DNA from 3 places in the Actinopolymorpha sp. B9G3 genome. Region 1 is predicted to be linked to each of the others. Evidence: riboswitches for the same ligand, from Rfam matches in the RefSeq annotation. Region 1 holds a riboswitch; each other region holds the start of a gene.

Region 1 (5,571 bases):
CCGGTGTCGATCAGCTTCTTCAGCGTCGCGACGGTGACGCCGCCGGCGGTCTCGCCGAAGATCCCCTCCGTGCGCGCGAGCAGCGCGATGCCCTCGACCACCTCGTCGTCACTGACGTCCTCGACGACACCGCCCGTGCGTCGGCAGACATCGAGCACGTACGGTCCGTCGGCAGGGTTGCCGATCGCGAGCGACTTGGCGATGGTGTCCGGACGTACCGGCGCCACCACGTCGTGGCCCGCCTTGAACGCCGCCGACACCGGCGCGCAACCGGTCGCCTGCGCGCCGAAGATCTTGTACGGCGCATCCTCGATCAGCCCGAGGTCGACGAACTCCCGCAGTCCCTTGTCGACCTTCACCAGCTGCGCACCGGACGCGATCGGGACGACGACCTGCTGGGGCAGCCGCCAACCGAGCTGTTCGGCGATCTCGAAGCCCAGCGTCTTGGAACCCTCGGCGTAGTAGGGCCGGACGTTGACGTTGACGAACGCCCAGCTCTCTTCCTCACCGGCGATCTCGCTGGCGAGCCGGTTGACGTCGTCGTAGGTGCCTTCGACAGCGACCAGGGTGCCGCCGTAGACGGCGGTCGTGAGGATCTTCTGCTGTTCGAGGTTGTGCGGGACCATGACGACGCTGCGGATGCCCGCCCGGGCAGCGGCCGCGGCGACGGCATTGGCGAGGTTGCCGGTCGACGGGCACGCCAGCACCTGGAAGCCCAGCTCGCGGGCCGCGCTGAGTGCGACCGCCACCACGCGATCCTTGAACGAGTGGGTCGGGTTGGCCGCGTCGTTCTTGATCCACAGGGTCCTGACACCGAGGGCGGCGGCCAGGCGGTCGGCACGGACGAGCGGGGTGAGGCCGGGTTCGGTGTTGGGGAACGACGCGACGTCGGTGGGCACCGGCAGGAGCGCCTGGTAGCGCCAGATGTTGGCCGGCCCCGCGGCGAGGTCGTCGCGGGTGATCTGCGGGTAGTCGTAGGCCACCTCGAGGGGGCCGAAGCATTCGGTACAGGCGTACTGCGCGCCGAGTTCGGTGGTCGCGCCACACTCGCGACATCGCAGACTCGTGGCGTTGCCGAACGCACCGGGGCGGGGGGTCTGCGCGGCGCCCGTCGTGTCGGCGCCGGCGTACGTGGTCGTCATGAGAGGCCTTCCTTCCTCATCTTCCTCAAGCGTCCGAGCCGGCCCAGGGATCTCCTGGTCGGGTCGTCGTGAGCCGGACTTGGCACCGTGTCCGCCGCGGGGCCTCTGATGCACGCGAGACACACGCGTCGGCGGTCGGCCGGTTGCCGGGGCTTCGTCGGGCCGGTCCCTCTGCCCCTCTGGATGAGATTCCTTGTTGAGTTGTTGTCGGCGAGCGTAACTGACCCGTCTCCGAGATCGTCCGGCAGGACCAGTATTCGAGACGGTTGTCCACCATCGGGACGGTGGCGGTCGGTCCCGCGCCGTGAGGAGCCGCAAATGACCACGCTGGGTAGGCGACAGGACCCCCGCCATGCGTCCACGCATGTGTCGGGTTCCGGGGGCCTACCCAGCGTGGTCATTTGCCTGGCGATTCGGCGAAGGTCGCCAAGGGTCGCTAAGCCCGGACCCACCGACGAATTGGGTGGGATGAGAGTGGCGTGGACCTGTTGCGGCATGGCGGCAAGCGTCCCTCGGGTCTTCGACCGGGCGTACACGCCGTCGACGTTGGGGTTCTTCCTGTGTGCGCGGGCTGAATGCGTTGCTGGCTACGGTGATTGCCGCGACCGGCGCGCCGGTGGTCGTGGCGCAGCGGCTGCGCAAGGGCTCGACTGGCTCACCACGCGGCGCGAAGCGGCTGGTCAGCGACGCGCTGAAGACCATCCGTGGCCTGACTGCCGCCAAGCCGCTGGTCCGGGCGGACTGGGCGTTCTTGCGGACGCGGCCTGGGTGCTGTCGGCGGTCCCGCCGGCGCCGATGTGTCGATCGCTGGCTCATCGGACGTCTCACCGGCTGGCGTCGCCCGTCGCCATTGACGAGGCATTCTCGGCGACGGCAAGGAATCTGGCCAAGGTCGGCGACTGGTTGCTCGCCGACCAGGCCAGCGCCATGTCCCATAGTGGAAGGTCGTCCTGGATCGGGCGGTAGACCACCTGACTCGCATCGTGCGGTGGTGTTGGAGAGATGAGAAGCGAGACGCCCAGGTCGGCGGCGACGAGTGCGGGGATGGTCTGCACCTGAGCCTCCTGCACGATCCGCGGGCTGAACCCTGCGGCCAGACAGTAACCGATGATCGTGTCATGGACGATCGGCCCGGAATCTCTGATGAAGAACACGAATGACTCGTCGGCCAGTGCGGCGAGGGGAATACGTTCGTATCCCACGAGCCGGTGGGTCGCCGGCAGGGCTGCCACGAGCGCGTCGCGCGAGATCACCTTCTTCGTCAGCCCGTGCAGCGCCATGACGGGCCGGAGCAGGCCGACATCGAGATGACCGCTGCGTAGGGCCACGCTCTGTTCCAACGTCGTCATCGTGCGGGCGTTGACGACGACGTCCGGATATGCAGCACGGAAGGTACTGACGAGTCGCGGAATCGCATCGTAGGTTGCCGACTGGACGAATCCCAGCCGTAGGGAGCCAACCTCGCCAGCGTGCGCGCGTTTGGCGTCGCGTACGACTTCGTCGCTACGGGCAAGGATCTCGCGGGCCCCGGCGACCACGACCTCGCCAGCCGGAGTCAGGACGAACCGCCTTCGTGCACGCGAAAAGAGAGGGACACCGAGGTCCTTCTCCATGGCGGCGATCTGCCGGCTAAGCGAGGGTTGGGTGACGCCGAGCCGCTCGGCCGCACGACCCACATGCAGCTCATCCGCGACCATCAACAGGGCGCGCAGCTGGCGCTGCGAACTCGATATCATGCGCAAGATGATATGAGAGCACAACGATTTGGGCATTGGACGCATCAATCGCTGGCTCATAGCCTCTCCTGCATGACAACGGTGAAGGCGATACGCCCAATGGACACCAGGAAACTTGGCCCGCTCCAGGTGACCCGGCTCTGCCTCGGCACGATGCTCATGGGCGGCAAGACGCCGCGCGACGAGTCGCACCGGATGCTGGACCGCTACCTCGAGGCCGGCGGCAACTTCCTCGACACCGCGGACGTCTACGGCGACGGGGAGTCCGAGCGCACGCTTGCGCCGTGGCTGGCCTCGCACCGCGACGAGGTCGTCGTGGCCACGAAGGTCCGCATGCCCGTCTCCGACCCGCCCGGGAAGGGCCTCGCCCCTGACCGCGTGCGCGCGGCGTGCGACGCGAGCCTGAGGCGCCTGGGCATCGACGTGATCGACCTCTACCAGGTCCATGCACCGGACCCCGACACGCCGCTCGAGGACTCGCTGGAGGCCCTCGACGGGCTTGTGCGCGCCGGTAAAGTGCGCGCGCTTGGCGCCTCGAACTTCCCGGCGTGGCTGCTCGCCTGGGCGGTCGGGCTGCAGGACCGCAACGGCTGGGCGTCGTTCGTCTCCCTGCAGCCGCAGTACTCGCTCGTGGAGCGCTCGATCGAGGTGGAGGTCCTGCCGTTCTGCCGCGCCGCCGGCATTGGCGTGATTCCGTGGGGGCCGCTAGGGGCCGGCTTCCTGACCGGAAAGTACTCGCGCGACACCGAGCCCCCAGAGGACTCGCGGATGGCCGGCGCGGGCGACAACCTCGAGGAGGCGCGCCACCGCCGCGCGATCGAGCGCAACTTCCGCGTGGTCGATGAGGCGGATGCGATCGCGCGCAACAAGGGTGCGACGATCGCGCAGGTCGCGCTCGCCTGGCTCCTCGGGGTCGAAGGCGTGGTCGCGCCGATCGTTGGCCCCCGCACATTCGAACAGCTCGATGACCTGCTCGGAACGATAGACGTCACGCTCACCGAAGAAGAGCAGGCGCGGCTGGCCGCGCACACGCCACCGCCGGAGATGTACCCCTACCGGATGCTCTCGCAGCAGCTCGGCCTGGGGGAGCTCGCGCAGCTGAAGCGCTAGACCTTAGCCCCGGATCCTCAATTCGTCGGTGGATCCGGGGCTAAGGATCGCCGAACGGCCCGGGCTAGTCGCAGAGTGCGGCGGCCGCGACCTGCTCGGCGGTGGGGTTCAGCGTCCCGTCCTCCGTCATGATCCACGCGTTGGCGCCGACCGCGGCCTGGCGGGATCCGTCCGGGGTGGTGAAGACGGCGCTGTAGTAGCCGAACACCTGGCCGTTGTGGCCCCATGCGACACCGCCCGGCACGCACGGCACCTCCACGGGATAGATGCCGAGCCCGTAGCCGAACTCGCCGACGTTCCTCATCTCGTCGAAGAGCGGCTTCGGCAGCAGTCTCCCGGAGAACAACGCCCGCAGGAACGTCAGCTCGTCTCGCGTCGTGGACACCACGCCACCGGCAGTCCGCAACCAGCTCATGGAGTACGTCGTCGTGTCGTACAACGGCTTGTCCGGCCCGTCCTGCAGGTACCCACGCAGGTGCCGGCCGGCGATCACCGGGTTCGCCACCGGGTAGGACGTGTCCCTCATGCCAAGCGGCCCGAAGATGCGGCGCGCGAACTCGACACCCACCGGCCGGGCCGTGACCTCCTCGATCAGCATGCCGGCGAGGACGTAGTTGGTGTTGGAGTACTCGTGGTGCGTACCAGGGGTTCGGCGCGGCTCGGGGTTGGTGAGGGCGATCCTCACCAGGTCGCGGTAGCTGAAGTAGTGGAAGCGGTTGCGGTCGTAGGACCAGGGTGGGGACGCCAGCATGGTGTCGGTGTGGAACCCGCTGGTGTGCTGCAGGAGGTGGCGTACGGTGATCCGCTCGTCGAGGCCCAGGCCCGGCATCCAGCGGACGACTCGATCGTCCAGACCGATCTTTCCTTCGGCCACGAGTTGGAGGACGACGACGGCGGTCATCGTCTTGGTGATGCTGCCGATGCGGTAGCGGTCGTCGGGGCGGGCCGGCCGGTTGGTGCGACGGTCGGCCACACCGCGCGCGATGGCCGTGGTCGCACCGTCGCCGGTGATGGTGGCGAGGGCGACCCCTGGCGTACCGGTCTCGATCACCTTCTCCGCAAGGCGTTCCAGCCGGGTCGTGGTCGTTTGGACGTGAGCCGCGGCGGTGCGGGCCGGGGCACCTGGACCGGAAGCACTATCCGGATGGGAGGCGGCGGCCGCCTCCGCGGGAGGAGCCGCGTCTTCTGCGGGAGGTGCCGCGGCCTCTGCGGGTAGAGCCGCGGCCTCTGCGGGTGGAGCCGGAGCGCCTGGGGAGGACGCACCAGCGACGATCAAGGGCGGCGCGAGCACGGCGACCAGCAGCCGGCGTACGGACATGATTTCGGGCAGCATGCGTCAAACCCCCAAAGAAACAAGGCTGATTGGTGGTGATCGGCGCCGGACGTAGCGGTCGTCGACGATGGTCGCCGCGACCGGTTCGGCGCTCAGGTGCGACGGTTGAGCACCAGGAGCGAGACGACGTAGGTGACGCCCGCGACGAACCCCAGGAACGCCCAGGGGTCACCGTGACCGCCACGAGCGATGTCGACGACCGCACCGCCCACGATCACGAGGGCGAGAATGTTCAACGTGTGAAGGGCCG
Region 2 (5,571 bases), on a different contig from region 1:
TCCCGGATCGCGTCGAGGTGCGCTCCACGCGCGATCAGTACGACCTCGTGGCCCGCTCTGTGCAGTCGAGCTCCCAACACGCCGCCGATCGCCCCGGCACCGTAGATGACGAATCGCCGACCCGCCTCACCCATGTCCTGTCTCCCAAGGATTCGTCCCGCCCGAACTCCCGTCGTACGAAGGTCTATCGACTGGGCGGGGCCGCTGGCAAATGACCACGTTGAGCATGCAGGTGTGACCTGGACCGGTGTCGATGCCTGGCTGGGCGTCCGTACGCCTGCTCAGCGTGGTCATTCGCGGGCTGCCCCGAAACGCCTGCCTCCCCCGGAACGCCTGCGGCATGCGGGACGACCGGCGCCCTGTCCTGGACGACCTGCTCGCCATGCGGGAAGACCGGCGCGCTATGCGGGGACGGTGGGCAGGCCCGCGACGGCGGCTGCCACCTGGTCCGAGGCGAGTTCGTGGTCGACAAGCTCACCGGCGAGATACGTACCGTAGGCCGCGAGATCCAGGTGACCGTGCCCGCACAGTGCGGTGAGAATGACCTTCTCCTCGCCAGACTCCTTGCAGCGCAGGGCTTCGTCGATGCACGCGGCGAGGGCGTGGGTGGGCTCCGGCGCCGGCACGATCCCTTCCGTACGCGCGAACTGCACACCCGCCTCGAAGCACTCCCGCTGCGTCTTCGCCACCGCCTCGATCAAACCCAGCTCGTAGATATGGGAGAGCAGCGGCGACATGCCGTGGTAGCGCAGCCCACCGGCGTGGATCGGGTCGGGGATGAAGTCGTGGCCCAGCGTGTGCATCTTCATCAAGGGCGTCATGCCTGCCGTGTCACCGAAGTCGTACGCATAGACCCCCTTCGTCAGCGACGGGCAGCTCGCCGGCTCCACGGCGCGGATCGTGACGTCGAGCCGACCCGCCAGCTTCTCGCGGAGGAAGGGGAACGCGAGCCCGCCGAAGTTCGAGCCGCCGCCGGTGCAGCCGATGAGGACGTCCGGTGTCAACCCCACCTTGCCGAACTGCGCGACCGCCTCCTCGCCGATGATCGTCTGGTGCAGCAGCACGTGGTTGAGGACGCTGCCGAGGGAGTAGTTGGTGTCGGCGTTCGTCGCCGCGACCTCGACCGCCTCCGAGATCGCGATGCCGAGCGACCCGGGCGAGTCGGGATCCTTCTCCAGCACGGCGCGCCCGGCCGCGGTCAGGTCCGACGGCGACGGGTGGATGGTGCCGCCGAACGTCTCGATCATGATCTTGCGGTACGGCTTCTGGTCGTACGACGCGCGCACCTGCCAGACCTCGCAGGCCAGGTCGTACTGCGAGCAGGCGAACGCCAGCGCCGTGCCCCACTGGCCTGCGCCTGTCTCGGTCGTCAACCTGCGTACGCCCGCCTTGGCGTTGTAGTACGCCTGTGGCACGGCGGTGTTGGGCTTGTGGGACCCGGCGGGTGAGCCGCCTTCGTACTTGTAGAAGATCTTGGCCGGCGTGCCGAGCGCCTTCTCCAGGCGATGGGCGCGGTAGAGCGGCGACGGCCGCCACAGCCGGTAGACGTCGAGGACCTCCTCGGGAATCTCGACGTACCGCTCGGTCGTCACCTCCTGCAGGATGAGGTCCATCGGGAAGAGCGGGGCGAGGTCGTCCGGGCCAACCGGCTGGTGGGTGCCCGGGTGCAGGACCGGCGGCGGTGGGCTCGGCAGGTCAGCGAGCACGTTGTACCAGGCTCGTGGCAGCTCGGACTCGTCGAGAACAATCTTCGTCGGTGCAGGCATGCCGGTCACGGTAGCCGGGCCGCGTCGATGGGCGGAACCCCGAAGCCGTGGGTACGCCCGGTCGGTTCACCGGACGGTCAGGATGCGGACCCGCCCGAGCGAGCCCGCGGCGGTCAGTTCGACGACCCCGATCGGTCGATCGCCTGCCAGGCTGCGGATGTGGGCCTCCGACGGCTGGTCACGACCTTCGGCAAAGAGGACGTACGACTATGGGCTGCCGGAGGTCGAGCTGCAGGCTGCCCACATATTGGTACGCGCGTCCATTATTTGATACATCGAGGCGAGTTGCTACTGCCACCGGTTAACGTGTGTCGCGGTCATGAGTGCCAGCAAGGGCGCCAAGCCCTGAGAGCCCCGGCTTGCTGGCCGGCAACCCTCCAACCGCGGTGGGGTGCCCCGGGTGAGGACCAGGTGGTGCCGCCCGGCACCACAAGCGCGGGACCCGCAGCCCACAGGGTCCCCGAGACCTTGTGAGGTACGCCATGACACCAGTCGACACCGCGCCTGCGCCCTGTGCGCCGTTCGCCCCCAGCGCCACCACACTGCCGCTGAGCCCCACCCCACTGTCGTTCACCGCCACCTCGCCGCCGCCGAACACCGCTCCACCCTCGCCGAACACCGTTCCACGTGGCTCAGAAGCCGGCCTCCAGCCGCTCCTCCCGGTGGTCGGTGCCGACCTGCAGGTGCCGGTCGTCAGCGGCCAGCAGGTGCCGTACGCCCAACTCGACTATGCAGCAAGCGCGCCCTGCCTGTCCGCCGTCGCGGCCCACCTGAACGGCGTTCTCCCGTTCTACGCGAGCGTGCACCGAGGGGCGGGATACGCCTCGCAGGTGAGTACGACGCTCTACGAGACCGCGCGGGCCAAGGTCGCCGCGTTCGTGGGTGCCCGCCCGGACGACGTGGTGGTCTTCACCCGCAACACGACCGATGCGCTCACCCTGCTCGCACACTGCGTACCCACGGGCGAAGCGGTCGTCCACCTCGACATCGAACATCACGCCAACCTGCTCCCGTGGCGGCATCGCGCGAGTGGAAAGACCCGCTGCGTCCTCGCCGGCACCACGCAGCGCGCCACGCTCGTCAGCCTGCGCGCCGAACTCGCCGCCCGCCCGGCCGCACTGGTCGCGGTCACCGGCGCGTCCAACGTCACCGGCGAGCTGCTGCCGATCGCCGACATCGTGGACATCGCGCACGCTGCCGGGGCGCGGGTCGTCGTGGACGCGGCCCAACTCGCCCCGCACCGCCGGATCGACCTGGCGGCCAGCGGTGTGGACTACCTCGCGCTGTCGGGTCACAAGCTCTACGCACCGTTCGGAGCGGGTGTCCTCGTCGGACGTCGCGACTGGCTCGACGCTGCCCCGGCCTACCTTCCCGGTGGCGGCGCGGCGCGCGAGGTCGGCCTCACCCACACCGATTGGGCGCCCGCGCCCGCCCGGCACGAGGGTGGTACGCCCAACGTGCTCGGCGCGGTGGCGCTCGGCTTTGCGTGCGACGCCCTGGCCGGCCTCCCCGACGGTGCGCTCGAAACCCACGAGGAGACCCTTCGGGAACGCCTGACCGAGCGGCTGGCCAGCATTCCCGGCGTACGCCTGCATCGGATCTGGCGGGACAGCCCGAGCTCGATCGGTGTGGTGGCGTTCTCGGTGGGCGAGTTCCACCCGGGTCTCGTCGCGGCGTACGTCTCGGCCGAGCACGGCATCGGCATCCGGCATGGACGGTTCTGCGCTCACCCGCTGGTGTCCCGGCTGGGTGCGCCGGAGGGTGCGCTTCGGGCGAGCTTCGGCGTCGGGAGCACGGTGGCCGACGTCGACCGACTCGCCGATGCCGTGAGCGCGCTGGTCTCGTCGGGAACCTGCTGGTCGTACTCCGACAGCAGCGGTGCGTGGGCCCCGACACCGGACCCGCGGCCCCGTCCGTCGTGGGCCCAGCCGGAAGCGGCGGTGATCCCATGACCGGGACCCGGGTCACGAGATCTGGCTGATCAGCTGGCTGCCAGGACAGAACACCGGACTCCACGACCATGGTGAGGCTCTGGGCGCGTTCATCGTGATCGAGGGCACGCTGTCCGAGGCAACCGTCCAGCCGGCGAGCCAGGTCGGCGGCCCCGTTCGTACCGCCCGTCGTGCGTTCGCGGCGGGTTCGGTTCGTGGCTTCGGGTATGAGCACATCCACGACGTCGCCAACCTGGGTACCGTCCCCGCCATCAGTCTGCACGCCTACGCACCGGAGCTCACCGCCATGACGCAGTACGTCCTCGAAGGCCAACGACTTCGCGTCGTCTCGTCGGATCGCGCGGGAGTGGACTGGTGACCAGCACGACGCAGACCCTCCATGGCCAGCAGACCCCGCAGTCCCCTCAGTCCCCTCAGTCCCCTCAGACCCCTCAGACCCCGCAGTCCCCTCAGACCCCGCAATCCCCTCAGCCCCCACAGGGCATCGACGACCTGCTCGCCCGCGCCCGCAGCCACCTCGACCGCGTGAGTCCGGCTGAGGCGTACGAACAGGTGAAGGCCGGCGCGCTGCTCGTCGACATCCGCCCGAGCGAGCAACGGCGACGTGAGGGCCACGTCGAAGGCGCCGTCCCGAATGTGCTCGTCATCGAACGCAACGTCCTCGAATGGCGGCTCGACCCGGCATCCGTCGCTCGCGCCCCCGAAGCGACCGGCTACGACGTGGCGGTCATCGTCCTGTGCTCGCAGGGTTATGCCTCCAGTCTGGCGGCCGCGACCCTGCAGGAGTTGGGGCTGCACCGGGCGACCGACGTCGACGGCGGATTCGTGGACTGGCGAGCGGCAGGTCTGCCGCATCGGACGGAGTAGCCCCGCCCGACCACCGCTGAGGCGAAGCTATGGGACCAGGGCGCCCCTCACGCAGAGCCGCCTGGGATGAGGGGCACCTTGAGCCGAACCTTTGGGAGCAGGACGCCCCTCCATCCAGTGCCGCCTGGGTTGACGGGCACTCTCAGTCGCCGGTGGGATCGGCACGGCTGAGTCCCAGGTCCCGTTGCCACGGATCCTGGTCACGGCTCACCACGCCCGTACTCTTCCGCAACCCCAGCAGCCACTGTCCGCCGTCGGACCCGGTGAGCAGCCCCAACGCGGCGGACGGCTGGAAGTCACCCGCGTTGCCCTCGGGTGCGACACCGCAGGCACCGTCGTACTCACCGGGCGGCTTCACCCACAGCTGCAGGTCGAGCCCGTACGCACCACCGGGTCGCGGGCGGTCCCCGACCTGCTGACCAGCCGGGTTGCACCACTCCGATCCCGCCGGTGGGCGACCGTTGCGGCTGGTGTCGATGACGAACGTGGGATGGATACCGTCCGGTTCCATCCGTTCGACGACCTCCTGGCCGTACGCCACGTTGGCCTCGGTCGGCTGGTAGTTGGAGACGTTGAGCGAGAAGCCGCGCGCGTTGCCGACATGGGCCCGGCGGAGGCGCTCGGCCATGGTCGCGGAGTCGACCCAGTTGGAGTGCCCCGCGTCGATGTAGACCCACGTGTTGGGTGCGCGGTTGGCGAACTGGTCCACGGCGTACGAGATCAGCGCGAGCGCCTCGTTCCGCTGCGTGTCGGGGCGGCAGTCCAACTGTGCAAGGGCATCCGGCTCGAGGATCACCACCGCCGGTCGCTGGCCGACCGCACTGGCGAGGCCGTCGACCCACTTCCGGTACGCCACCGAGCCGTCCGCGCCACCAGCACTGAACTGGCCGCAGTCACGGCCCGGGATGTTGTACGCCACCAGCACCGGCAGTTTGTCGGCCGCCTCGGCTCCGCGTACGTACATGCTGGCTTCCGTGCGATCGTTG
Region 3 (5,571 bases), on a different contig from region 1:
CTACGACTACGTCCTCCACCAGATCCGCACCGAGACTCTCAAGCCAGGGGAGCGGGTCCCGTCCGAGAAGGAGCTGGCGGAGCAGTTCGGCGTCAGCCGCATCACCTCCAAGCGGGCGCTTCGCATGCTCGCCGAAGCCGGTGTGGTCGACCGCAGGCGCGGCATGGGGTCGTTCGTGACCGATGACGTCGGCCGCATCGACGCCGTACGTCACGCTGGTGCTCGACCACGTGAGCGGCCACCGAGCACCGGCTGCCTCGCCCTGGTGCTTCCCGACGCCTCTGAGGCGTACGGTCTGGAACTCCTCTGTGCGATCGAGGAGCGGTGCGCAGAACTCGGCTACCACCTGGTCGTCCGGCGGACCCGGGACAGTCAGCAGGTCGAGGAGCAGGCGATCGATGCCCTCGTCGGTGGTGTCGCGGACGGACTGATCGTCTTCCCTGTCCACGGGGAGTTCTACAACGCAAGCCTAGTGCGGCTCGTGCTCGACCGCTCTCCGCTCGTCCTGGTCGACCGGTACCTTCGTGGGATCCCGGCATGCTCGGTCTTCACCGACAACGCAGCCGCGGCTCGTGCCCTCACCTCTCGCGTGCTCGACCAGGGACACGAGCAGGTCGCCTTCCTGTCCCCACCGGTCGAGAACACCTCCAGCATCGAGGAACGGATGCAGGGATACCGTGACGTCCTGCGTGAGCGCGGACATCCACCAGACGCCGAACGCTGTTTCACCGAATTCCACAGCACACTGCCGGGGTCGCGGTCAGCGGACGTGGCGAGCGCCGACCGCGAGGCTCTGCGCGCTTTCCTCAAACGCGAACCAGGCATCACCGGCTTCGTGGCCTGCGAGTACAACATCGCCGTCCTGCTGCGACAGGTTCTCGAGCACGCGGGTGAATGGGATCCCGACCGTCGGATGATCGCCTGCTTCGACTCACTGGAATCGCCGACTGATGCCGGCACCTTCGTCTACATCAAGCAGGACCAGCAGGAGATGGGCCGCCGCGCCGTCGACCTTCTCCACGCCCAGCTGGGCGGCGACGACGTGCCGCTCAGGTCTGTCGTACCGTTCACCCTTGTCGATCCGACCAGGTGAAGGCTGGGAAGAACCCCGCGACAGCAGGCGTTCGTCGGCCTGTCAGGACGGGCGGACGGAGTAGATGAGGTGCAGGACGCGATCCCCTTCGATGGTCCGCGGGTTCTCCAGCAGTTGTTGGGGCAAGGCGGAGGATCCGAAGAAGCGCTTCCCACTGCCGAGAATGACCGGTGCCACGCTGAGGTGGACCTCGTCGACCAGACCGGTTTCGAGAGCCTGGCGCCCGATGTCGCCCGAGGTCACCGACACGTCGCCGTCGGCGGCGTAGGCCTGTGCCTGCGCGATGGCGCTGGGCACACCATCGGTGACGAACGTGAACGGCGCGTCGGGGAACCCCCAGTCGGTGGGCGGCTGGTGAGTCACCACGAAGACGTGATCGCCTGCCGCGGGTACGCCGTGCCATCCGTTCGTGATGTCGAACAGGTGCCGACCGATCACCGCCGCGCGGACATTGCCCGAGGTCGAACGAATGTACTCGGCGCTGGCGGCGCTCACGTGGAAAACCCGGTCCGGATCTCCCAGGGTTGTCGCCACGTCGCCGTTTCCGTACCACTCGAACAGTGGGCCCACATTGTCGTTCTGGTCCGCGATGAACCCGTCGACGGACACCGTGGCCCCCCGATCACCTTGCCCATGATCGGGACCTCCTCAGTCATCCTCATTCGTTTGCCGAACCGCCGATTCCGCGGGTGACGCAGGTGCAGACCACGATCGTGGCGCGGATTCATCGGTGTTCGCGGCAGTTCGCCGGTTCGGTGGCGGCCGACGTTGACCGCCGTCCTACGCCGAGGCATGATCCCCTCACCGAGGTTCATCCAGAGGATCCCAGGGACCTGGCCCAGCGACGGTCCGGCAACCTGCCCTACGGCAAGGTGCCAATGCCAGGAACGATGAGGAGGCGCTCATGAGCGCATGGCTCGATGTGCCCGTACTCCATGGATCGCTCGTTCGGCTGGAGCCACTGGCGATGGCTCACGCGTCGGATCTGGCGCGGTCCGCGGAGGAAGATCGCCGCACCTACGGCTTCACCGTGGTTCCCCGCGGTGCCGAGGTGAAGGAGTACCTGGCGACCCAGTTCGCTCGCAGGAGCGAGGGACTCACGCCCTTCGCGCAGGTCCGGCAGCGGGACGGTATGGCCGTGGGTTGCACAGCCCTCTGGAACCCGCGAACGTGGCCGGACCGGCAGGATCTGCGCGCCATCGAAATCGGCTGGACCTGGCTTGCGGCGTCGGCGCAGGGCACGGGGATCAATGCCGAGGCAAAGCTGCTGCTCTTCACGTATGCGTTCGAGACGTTGGGGGTGGCCCGTGTCGACCTCAAGACGGACGCCCGCAACGAACGTTCGCGCCGGGCGATCGAGGGCCTCGGGGCGCGCTTCGAGGGGGTGTTGCGCAGTTGGTCGGCCTCGTGGGCGCCTGGTGAGGCGGGGGCGTTGCGCGACTCGGCCATGTTCTCTGTCGTCGCGACCGAATGGCCGTCCGTCAAGTCGGCACTCGGCGCGCGGATCGGGGGCCTGAGCATTCGATAGGGCCTGGACGCGAGCCTTGACGTCTATGCGGAGTACGGCGCGACCTCTCCGCGAGGGATTTCCCGGATACACGCTGGATCTCGCTGCCGCCTGATTCCTCACGACTTGACGCATGCCGATATGGGCATATGATGGCGGACATGGCACGAGCCGCGACGACGTCGGACGTCTTCAACGCGATCGCCGAGCCGCGGCGCCGGGAGATCCTGGTGCTGCTGCGGGCGGGTGAGCGGCCGGTGACCGAGTTGGCCCGGGAGTTGGGGATGACCCAGCCGCGCGCGTCCAAACACCTGCGGGTGCTCCGGGAGGTCGGGCTGGTGCGGGACCGCAAGGCAGGCAAGCAGCGCCTGTACGGCCTTGACGCCCGCGGGCTGCGACCTGTCCACGAGTGGACCGGTGGGTTCGAGCGGTTCTGGAGCGAGAGCTTCGACCGGCTGGACGCGTACGTGCAGGACCTGAAGCAGGCCCGTCTAGAGCAGGCAGGGCAGGAGGAGTAGCTGATGAGCGCGACGGGACGAGGAGGGCCGGCGCAGTCCGCGACGGCTGACCGGGAGATCGTGATCTCCCGGGTCATCGACGCCCCGCGGGAGCTGGTGTTCGAGGCGTTCACCGAGGTGCGGCACCTGTCGCGGTGGTGGGGGCCGGAGGGGTTCACCACGACCACACGGTCGTTCGAGTTCGGCGTCGGCGGGGAGTGGGACTTCGTGATGCACGGGCCGGACGGTACGGACTACACCGAGTGGATCTCCTGGACCGAGATCGCCCCGCCGGAACGGATCGCGCTGCTGCACGGTGAGTCCCGCGGCGACCCGAACGCCTTCGAGTCGGTCCTGACGTTCGAGCCCGACGGTGCGGCGACCCGGATCGAGATGCGCACGGTGTTCCCCAGCAAGGAACGGCGCGACGAGGCGGTCGAGAAGTACCACGCGATCGAAGCCGGCCAGCAGACCCTGAGCAAGCTGGCGGCCTACGTCACCGAGATTGCTCGGTTGGGAGCGGAGGACTGATGGCCGGAAAGGTGTTCTTCAGCGTGTCGATGTCGCTGGACGGTTTCATCGCGCCCGAGTCCCTCGGGGACTTGATGGGGCAGCAGTGGGTGGAACTGCAGCGGTGGGTCTTCCCGCTGCGGTTCTTCCGGGAGAACCTGAAGCTCGGCGGGGGCGGCGAGGAAGGGCGCGACAACGAGATCGTGCGGGAGACGTATCTGCGCACCGGCGCGAGCGTCATGGGCAAGCGCATGTTCGACGCCGGCGAGCAGATGTGGCCGGAGGAGGCGCCGTTCCACACCCCGGTGTTCGTCGTGACGCACGAGAAGCGTGACCCCTGGGAGCGGCCGGGCGGGACCACCTTCCAGTTCGTCAACGACGGCATCGAGGCCGCGCTCGACCAGGCCCGCGAGGCCGCCGGCGACCGAGATGTCCGCATCGCGGGGGGCGGCGCGACGATCCTGGAGTACGTGAACGCCGGCCTGATCGACGAGTTCTCGATCGCGCTGTCGCCCGTGCTGTTCGGCTCCGGAATCCGCCTGTTCGAGGGCGTGGACGCGGGCCGCGTGGCGCTGGAGCCGATCCGCGCGGAGCCCTCCCCGAGGGTGACGCACCTGACCTACGCCGTCCGGCAGCGGTAGGCGCACGGCGGACGACACAGGGCGGACGACACACGGCAGACGGCGGACGGGCGGACGGGCGGACGCGAAGGAACACCCACGCGGGCCCCGAATCGTGAGCCGCGTCAGGGATCAACTGACGGTTGGTCCACGAACCCGCCCGCCGCCTCAGCGATAGTCATGTGCGAGAAGGCCGTAGATCGCACCGTCGTGAAAGGTGCCGTCCTCCTCCAGGGAGTACGCCCGCCGAATGCCTTCTCGCTGAAATCCCAGTCGCTTGAGCAGGCGTACCGACTCGTGGTTGTCGGCGATCGTCTCCGCCTCGACGCGGTTGAGGTCCATGCGGGTGAACCCGAACCGGAGGATGGCCTCGAGGGTTCAGTCGCGATCCCGCGGCCCCAGTAATCGCGCCGGAGGTCATAACCGATGTCGGCGCGGCGATGGAATCTCTCCCAGGAGTTGAATCCGAAGAGACCGATGGCGCGACCATCGCCGCGATGCGTGACCGCCCAGGAGATCCCCCTCTGCGCGGAGTAGTCCCGGCGAATCTCGTCGATCAGGTGGGCAGCTTCGGTCACGTCCCGCATCGGCGCGGAGTTGTACTTCTGCACCTCGGGGTCGCTGCGCCAGACGAACAGGTCGGCAGCGTCGGCAGCTTCCCACTCCCGCAGCACCGTCCGCTCGGTCGAAAGGTGCGGAAATGTCGAGAAGTCGAAAATGGCCGTCACGCCGGCACGCCTCCTGCTGTATCTGAGGCAGATCAGTCTAGGGCCGCGGCCGCACTTGTCCTGGTGGGCGTTTCCTGGCGGTCGGGCGATCGGCGATCACCACGGATTGTTCGCGTGGGTGAGGGTTTCCCAGGCGAGGAAGTAGTTGGCCCCGGTCGGCCTGACGCCCGGCGTCTCGAGAAGTCGTTCCGTCCGCTTGAGCCTGACGCCGTACCGGTTGTGGTAGTGGTTGAACGCCACCTCCAGGGTCGGGCCGAGGGTGCGCTCCTTCGTTCCACCACACAGCCAGTCCGGAGGATCGGCGCCGAGGTCGTACTTCGCGTGGAACTCCAGCGCCTTGGTGACGCGTTCGCCCACTTCGGAGTAGAGCTGGAGCCCCTGGAGTCGGGCTGTCTCCGCCACGTGTGCCGTCGCGTCGATTCCCCAACCCACATAGCCGAAGTTCCGGCAGGTCTCCTGCGAGAGGCCGTCGACGAACGTCGTCTGGCCGTGCCAGTAGTCGATCAGCTCCTCCGGCGTGTCCTTCCCGCCGTCCGGTGGCGGATGGGGCAGTGGTCCGTCGGACTCGAGGTAGAAGTATGCGGGCACCCGGCGTTGCCAGATCCCGATCGCGTGG

Evidence for each region. A riboswitch is a leader RNA that binds a small molecule or an ion and turns the genes downstream of it on or off. The one in region 1 is predicted to bind S-adenosylmethionine.
Region 2: another riboswitch for S-adenosylmethionine. It lies ahead of ABNF93_RS14100 (aminotransferase class V-fold PLP-dependent enzyme); the one in region 1 lies ahead of thrC (threonine synthase).
Region 3: another riboswitch for S-adenosylmethionine. It lies ahead of ABNF93_RS16080 (GNAT family N-acetyltransferase); the one in region 1 lies ahead of thrC (threonine synthase).

The regions. Positions count from the first base shown of each region.
Region 1 is NZ_JBEEAB010000011.1:210,081-215,651, forward strand. It holds gene thrC (threonine synthase) at 1-1,142, opposite strand, end outside; SAM riboswitch class I at 1,156-1,332, opposite strand; partial or broken gene ABNF93_RS20335 (IS1380 family transposase) at 1,690-1,893, shown strand; gene ABNF93_RS20340 (LysR family transcriptional regulator) at 1,967-2,878, opposite strand; gene ABNF93_RS20345 (aldo/keto reductase) at 2,951-3,988, shown strand; gene ABNF93_RS20350 (serine hydrolase domain-containing protein) at 4,053-5,321, opposite strand; gene ABNF93_RS20355 (DUF2178 domain-containing protein) at 5,414-5,571, opposite strand, start outside.
Region 2 is NZ_JBEEAB010000006.1:360,072-365,642, forward strand. It holds gene ABNF93_RS14090 (ketopantoate reductase family protein) at 1-134, opposite strand, end outside; gene ABNF93_RS14095 (TrpB-like pyridoxal phosphate-dependent enzyme) at 402-1,766, opposite strand; SAM riboswitch class IV at 2,082-2,208, shown strand; gene ABNF93_RS14100 (aminotransferase class V-fold PLP-dependent enzyme) at 2,249-3,718, shown strand; gene ABNF93_RS14105 (cysteine dioxygenase) at 3,738-4,076, shown strand; gene ABNF93_RS14110 (rhodanese-like domain-containing protein) at 4,073-4,585, shown strand; gene ABNF93_RS14115 (glycoside hydrolase family 6 protein) at 4,728-5,571, opposite strand, start outside.
Region 3 is NZ_JBEEAB010000008.1:103,076-108,646, reverse strand. It holds gene ABNF93_RS16090 (GntR family transcriptional regulator) at 1-1,093, shown strand, start outside; gene ABNF93_RS16085 (dihydrofolate reductase family protein) at 1,136-1,702, opposite strand; SAM riboswitch class I at 1,902-1,990, shown strand; gene ABNF93_RS16080 (GNAT family N-acetyltransferase) at 1,998-2,621, shown strand; gene ABNF93_RS16075 (ArsR/SmtB family transcription factor) at 2,762-3,118, shown strand; gene ABNF93_RS16070 (SRPBCC family protein) at 3,122-3,628, shown strand; gene ABNF93_RS16065 (dihydrofolate reductase family protein) at 3,628-4,248, shown strand; gene ABNF93_RS16060 (GNAT family N-acetyltransferase) at 4,396-4,569, opposite strand; partial or broken gene ABNF93_RS16055 (GNAT family N-acetyltransferase) at 4,665-4,901, opposite strand; gene ABNF93_RS16050 (alginate lyase family protein) at 5,052-5,571, opposite strand, start outside.